Regions from separate parts of the Bradyrhizobium sp. STM 3566 genome, predicted to be linked through region 2. Evidence: predicted binding sites of a transcription regulator. Region 2 holds the regulator's gene; the other holds the start of a gene.
What was found. Region 2 encodes PhoB, which activates phosphate uptake and scavenging genes when phosphate is short. Its sites were predicted from a motif close to TGTCATNNANCTGTCAT; they were not measured.

Region 1: a site for PhoB is predicted at 1,592-1,608, ahead of P6U27_RS20100 (RNA degradosome polyphosphate kinase). Genes of this name have one in related genera too.

The regions. Positions count from the first base shown of each region.
Region 1 is NZ_CP120692.1:4,156,688-4,160,093, reverse strand. Features, by position in the region: gene P6U27_RS20100 (RNA degradosome polyphosphate kinase) at 1-1,519, opposite strand, end outside; gene P6U27_RS20095 (DnaA ATPase domain-containing protein) at 1,674-2,351, opposite strand; gene P6U27_RS20090 (CDP-alcohol phosphatidyltransferase family protein) at 2,445-2,987, opposite strand; gene purM (phosphoribosylformylglycinamidine cyclo-ligase) at 3,145-3,406, shown strand, end outside.
Region 2 is NZ_CP120692.1:7,565,812-7,569,217, forward strand. Features, by position in the region: gene P6U27_RS35970 (GcrA family cell cycle regulator) at 288-800, shown strand; gene phoB (phosphate regulon transcriptional regulator PhoB) at 1,061-1,768, opposite strand; gene phoU (phosphate signaling complex protein PhoU) at 1,784-2,500, opposite strand; gene pstB (phosphate ABC transporter ATP-binding protein PstB) at 2,512-3,333, opposite strand; gene pstA (phosphate ABC transporter permease PstA) at 3,330-3,406, opposite strand, start outside.

The DNA of each region.
Region 1 (3,406 bases), 3.4 Mb from region 2:
TGAAATTGAACACGCGCGCGGCATCGCGGCCGATGGTCGGATCGGAGGTGAAATAGGAGAGGTCGGTGTAGATGCGCGCGGTGACCGGGTGATAGTTGCCGGTGCCGGTATGGACGTAAGTCGTCAGGCTGCCGCCCTCGCGGCGCACCACCATCGAGAGTTTGGCGTGCGTCTTCAATTCGAGGAAGCCGTAGACGACCTGTACGCCGGCGCGCTCGAGGTCGCGCGCCCAGCGGATGTTGGCCTCCTCGTCGAAGCGCGCCTTGAGCTCGATCAGCGCGGTGACGGACTTGCCGGCCTCGGCGGCCTCCGCCAGCGCGCGCACGATCGGCGAGTTGTTGGAGGTGCGGTAGAGCGTCTGCTTGATCGCGACGACGTCGGGATCGCGCGCGGCCTGCTGCAGGAACTGCACGACGACGTCGAAGGACTCATAGGGATGGTGGACGATCAGGTCCTTCTGCCGGATCGCGGCAAAGATGTCGCCGCCATGCTCGCGCACGCGCTCGGGATGGCGCGGCACGTAGGGGGTGAATTCGAGGTCGGGCCGGTCGAGGCGGGTGAGCTGCGACAGCTCGTTCATGGCCTGCACGCCGTCGACCAGGAAGACCTCGTCGTCGGCGGCCGACAGCGCATGCTGCACGAAGCTGCGCAACTCCTCCGGCATCTTGGCGTCGATCTCGAGCCGGATCACCGATCCGCGGCGGCGGCGCTTGAGCGCGGTCTCGAACAGGCGGACGAGGTCTTCGGCCTCTTCCTCGATTTCGAGCTCGGAGTCGCGGATGATCCGGAAGGCGCCCTGGCCGTGCAGATTGTAGCCGGGGAACAGGCGGTTGATGAACAGGGCGGTCGCCTGTTCCAGCGAGATCAGCCGGACGGTCTTGCCGTCGGCTGGCAGGCGGATGAAGCGGTCGATCTTGCCAGGCATGCGGATCAGCGCGTTCATCTGCTTGCCGTCGGCGGCGCGCGTGAGCTGCAGCGCAATGGTGAAGCCGAGGCTCGGAATGAACGGGAAGGGGTGGGCGGGGTCGATCGCGAGCGGCGTCAGCAGCGGGAACACGTTGTTGAGGAAGTAGTCCTCGATCCAGGTGCGTTCCGCCCTGGTGACGTCCTTGCCGTCGACCAGCACGATGCCGACATCGGCCAGCGTGCCGCGCAGATCGCGCCAGATCGCCTGCTGGTCGGAAGCGAGCTGGATCACGGTGCGGTTGATCAGCGCGAGCTGCTCCGATGGCGTCAGGCCGTCTGGACTGCGCTCGGCAATCCCCTCGCGCACCTGGGCCTTGATGCCGGCGACGCGGACCATGAAGAACTCGTCGAGGTTATTCGCCGAAATCGACAGGAATCGCACCCGCTCCAGCACAGGGTGGCTGGGATTGACCGATTCCTCGAGGACGCGGCGGTTGAAATGCAGCCAGGACAGCTCGCGGTTGATGAACCGTTCGGGGCTGGATGCGATCGCCGGCAGGGCCTCAGTTTCCGGGACTTTCTCTTTGGTTTCAACAGCTTGCGCAGAGTCCATCAAAAGTCGGTCCATCCAGTTCAGCCCAATTGCGACTTACGCGCAAAATCGGCGGGAGCATGTGTTAGAGCGATGACGTTTCGATGACATTGATGTTCCGCCGCTCCGCCGCGTCAAGGCGGGTTTCAGGCCGCTCTGGAAGACCGCGAGCCGGTCAGGCGTCCCGGAGCAGCTCGGCGGCCAGCGCCCGGGTGACGGGGCGGCCGAGCCGCAGGGCTTCGCTGTCGAGCAGTTCCACGGCCTGCCGGGCGGCGGCCGAGGACCGCTCCAGGCGGGTGGCGAGATAGCCGACCACGCTCTCGTCGACGGTGAGCTGGCGGTCGGCGCAGAACTTGACGATCAGGCCGCGGAAGAGCTGGTCGTCGGGGGGCAGCAGCGCGACCACGGGAACGGCCCGCAGACGCGAGCGCAGGTCGCGAAGCTCGATCTCCAGCGCGGCCGGCACCTCGCGTCCGGTGAAGAGGACGTAGGCACCGTCCTCGCGGGCGAGATTCATCAGGTGAAACAGGGCGCGCTCGTCAAAATCCTTGGCCTTGAGATCCTCGACCACCAGTGCGCCGGTGGCGAGCGCGCCGGGAACGCCAGCGGCAGTCAGCGCATTGGCGGTGGTCGAGCGGGCGCCTGATAGCTCGGCCCAGATCGCGGCGAGATGGCTCTTGCCGCTTCCTTCCGGGCCAGCCAGCCACATGATCCGGTTCGGCCATTCCGGCCAGCTGTCGATCAGGCCCAGAGCGGCGGCATTGGCGGGGCCTTCGAGGAAATTGTCCCGGCTCAGGCTCTCCGCATGCGGAAGTGAAAACGCCAATTGTCGGGGATGAACGCGGCCTGCCACGCTTGCTTTGCTCCATGCCGGCCCGCCGGCCCGTCTGAAGAGGTTGGACTTGATCTTGCGCGAACTTGGCCTTTTGCGGGGCCGTATCCTCACTCATTTGGCCTCGATCGTGCTCATGTGCCGTAGCCACTCGACGAGGTAGAGCGACACGGAGGAAAGCGTGAAGACGGTGACGAGGCCCATCAGGATGATATCATAAGGGGCCGGCTTGAAGCCGAAGGCAAGCGCCGCCAGCACCAGGGCTGCGAACGCCACCTGCGCCACGGTGTTGAGCTTGGACACTTTCGACGGCTTCATCTCGACCGGCCGGTCGAACAACCAGGATACGATCACGGCAGCGACGATCATGATGTCGCGCGAGACCACCAGGATCACGATCCAGCGCGGGATCGCGCCCCAGATGCCGAGCGCCATGTAGATCGAGACCAGCAGCGCCTTGTCCGCGAGCGGATCGAGCAGGGCGCCGAGTTCGCTCGTCATATTGAACCGCTTGGCCAAGAAGCCGTCCACGGCATCGCTGATGCCGGCGATCAGGAAGACGGCGAACGCCACCTCCATTTGGCTCGACACGATGGCCCAGACGATGATCGGGACCAACATGATGCGGCCCAGGGTAATGATGTTCGGAATACTCACGAAAGCGCTTCCCGGCACCCGGTCTGACCTCGAATTCGGCCCCTCGGAAGGCTGAACCGGTTGATATCTCTACATAGTATAGGCAGGAGCGCCATGCGAGCCATTGCGCGTCCCCGGAATTCGACGTAACCAGCCGCGAACCCACTGGAAATCGGGCATGACCGACCGCAAAAACGGCCTCACTTACGCCGATTCAGGCGTCGATATCGACGCGGGCAACCGATTGGTCGACCTGATCAAGCCGATGGTGCGCGCCACCGCACGGCCGGGCGCGGATGCCGAGATCGGCGGCTTCGGCGGCCTGTTCGACCTCAAGGCGGCCGGCTTCAAGGACCCCGTCCTCGTGGCAGCGACCGACGGTGTCGGCACCAAGGTCAAGATCGCGATCGAGACCGGCCTGCATGGCGGCATCGGCATCG
Region 2 (3,406 bases):
TCTTGCGGTGCCGATTTTGCGGGGTTTTCACCACGGAACATGTGGAAGCGAGTCGGCGGACTCTTGCGCGGGAGTCACGCCATATTGTAGCGTTTGGACTGTCAGATACGACATCTCGTGCAGCGGTTCTGATCCCAAGAGTCCTCATGTACCGGCGTAAACGTTCGGGCGTCCTTGAGCGCGCCCGGCGAGCCTTAAGGGATTCGGGCGGCACGGGTTTTTCAAGGCTTTAGGCATTCGCTGCGAAGGCCAGAGGTTGGCAGGCGCGCAGCGAGGGAAAGGGTGCAATGACGGTTTTGACCTGGTCCGATGATCGCGTCGAGCAGCTGAAAAAGCTCTGGGAGGCCGGACTTTCGGCCAGCCAGATCGCGGCGGAGCTCGGCAATGTGACCCGCAATGCCGTGATCGGCAAAGTGCATCGGCTCGGTCTGTCCGGCCGCGCCAAGAGCCCTTCATCGGCAGCGCCCCGGCCGCGCAAGGCGCGGCCCGCGCAGCACATGATGCGGGTGACCCGCCCCGTCGCACGCGGCAACACCGCGCTGGCGCAGGCCTTCGAGGTCGAGGTGGAGGCCGAACCTGTCACCTACGACAACGTGGTGCCGATGAGCCAGCGGCTGTCGCTGCTGGAATTGAACGAGGCGACCTGCCACTGGCCGGTCGGCGATCCCTCGAGCCCGGATTTCTTCTTCTGCGGCGGCAAGGCGCTCTCCGGCCTGCCCTACTGCGCACAGCATTCGCGCGTGGCCTATCAACCCACAGCGGATCGTCGCCGCGCGCCGGCGAAGCCGGGCACGCGGTGAGTTTGTTGATCTAGCTGATTGCAACGACGGCGCCGTCACACGCTGACGGCTCAACATACCCGAAGTCGTCCCGGCAAGCGCGCCACAAGCGCGCGCAGATCCGGGACCAATAGCCACCGCAAGACGTGGTTACGGGGACTCCGAGTTACCCTTTCGCAAAACAATCACGTCCTGTCGTTATGGGTCCCGAATCTGCGCGCGCCTGTCCGGGACGACACTGAGGCTATGGCAGCAGCCCGCTAAAGCAACGCCAGCAAACCCTACGTCTGCTCTGCCTTCGCGAAACGATCGTCCAGCGCATAGCCGGCGCCGCGAACGGTGCGGATCGGGTCCTGCTCGCGGCCGAGATTGAGCAGCTTGCGCAGGCGGCCGATATGGACGTCGACGGTGCGCTCGTCGATGTAGATGTCGCGGCCCCAGACACTGTCGAGCAGCTGCTCGCGCGAGAACACGCGGCCGGGATGCTCCAGGAAGAACTCCAAGAGGCGATATTCGGTCGGGCCGAGATCGATCGGCCGGCCCGAACGCGCTACGCGGCGCTTGTCGCGATCGAGCTCGATATCGCCATAGGCGAGCACGGTGGCGAGCCGCTCGGGGCTCGCGCGCCGCAAGAGGCCCTTCACGCGCGCGAGCAGCTCCGGCACCGAGAACGGCTTGACGATGTAGTCGTCGGCACCGGTCGCAAGTCCACGCACCCGCTCGCTTTCCTCGCCGCGCGCCGTGAGCATGATGATCGGCAGCTGCTTGGTCTCGGGACGGGTACGAAGCCGCCGGCACAGCTCGATGCCTGACAGGCCCGGCAGCATCCAGTCGAGCACGATCAGATCGGGAATGTGCTCCTTGAGGCGGGTGTCGGCGTCATCGCCGCGCATCACCGTCTCGACGTCATAGCCGTCGCCTTCGAGGTTGTAGCGGAGAAGCTCGGTGAGAGCTTCCTCGTCCTCAACCACCATAATGCGTGCGCCCATGTTGTCGTCGCTCCCTTAGGTATTCGGCACCGTCGTGGCGAAGGTCGTCATGTCGCCCTTCGGCCGCTTGTCGGTGATCGCCTGGCCCTCGATCATGTAGAACACGGTCTCGGCGATGTTGGTGGCGTGATCGCCGATCCGCTCGATGTTCTTGGCGCAGAACATCAGGTGGATGCAGAACGAGATGTTGCGCGGGTCCTCCATCATATAGGTGAGGAGTTCGCGGAACAGCGAGGTGCAGATGGCGTCGACCTCCTCGTCGCCCTTCCACACCGCCATCGCCGCCGGCAGATCGTGCGCGGCATAGGCGTCCAGCACCGACTTGACCTGCTGCTGCACGAGATCGGTCATGTGTTCCAGGCCGCGGAACAGCTTGAGCGGATGGAAATCCGTCTCCAGCGCGGCGACGCGCTTGCCCATGTTCTTGGCGAGGTCGCCGATGCGCTCCAGATCGGTCGCGACGCGCATGGCGCCGACGATCTCGCGCAGATCCACCGCCATCGGCTGGCGGCGGGCGATGGTGAGCACGGCACGCTCCTCGATGCGTTTCTGCAGCGCGTCGAGCTCGGCATCGGTGGTGACGACGCGCTGCCCGAGCGTGACGTCGCGGCGGATCAGCGCGTCGACGGAATCGACGATCATGCGCTCGGCGATGCCGCCCATCTCGGCGACCAGGCGGGTGAGCTCCTGGAGGTCGGTGTCGAAGGCCTTTGCGGTATGTTCAGAACCCATGTTCCGTCTCCTCAGCCGAACCGGCCGGTAATGTAATCCTGCGTGCGCCGGTCGCTCGGCGACGTGAATATCTTGCTGGTGTCGTCGAACTCGATCAACTCGCCGAGATACATGAAGGCCGTCTTGTCGGAGACGCGCGCCGCCTGCTGCATGTTGTGGGTGACGATCGCGATCGTGTAGTTCTCGGACAGTTCCTGGATCAGCTCCTCGACCTTGGCGGTCGAGATCGGGTCGAGCGCCGAGCAGGGCTCGTCGAACAGGATCACCTCGGGCCGCACTGCGACGGTGCGGGCGATGCAGAGGCGCTGCTGCTGGCCGCCGGAGAGCGACAGGCCGGAGGCATTGAGCTTGTCCTTGACCTCGTTCCACAGCGCGCCGCCGCGCAGCGCCTTCTCGACGCGGTCATCCATCTCAGACTTCGAGATCTTCTCATACAGACGAATGCCGAAGGCGATGTTCTCATAGATCGTCATCGGGAACGGTGTCGGCTTCTGGAACACCATGCCGACCCGCGCCCGCAGCAGGTTGAGATCCAGCTTGGGGTCGAGGATGTTGGTGTGGTCGAGCAGCAGCTGGCCGGTGGCGCGCTGGCCCGGATAGAGATCGTACATCCTGTTGAAGATGCGCAGCAGGGTCGACTTGCCGCACCCAGACGGGCCGATGAACGCCGTGACACGGTTGGTGCCGAGCGCCAGGTTGATGTTCTTCAGCGCGTGGTGCTCGCCGTAGTAGAAATTCAGGTTGCGCGCGGTGACCTTGGCGGGCGCCTCGGGCAGCAGCTGCGAGCCGGGATGAACGGTCGGCGCGCTCACGGAAACAGACATTTCACTCATTTTGCAGTCCTCTCGGCGCCGATGATGCGCGCGCCAATGTTCAGGGCAAGCACGGTCAGGGTGATCAGCAGCG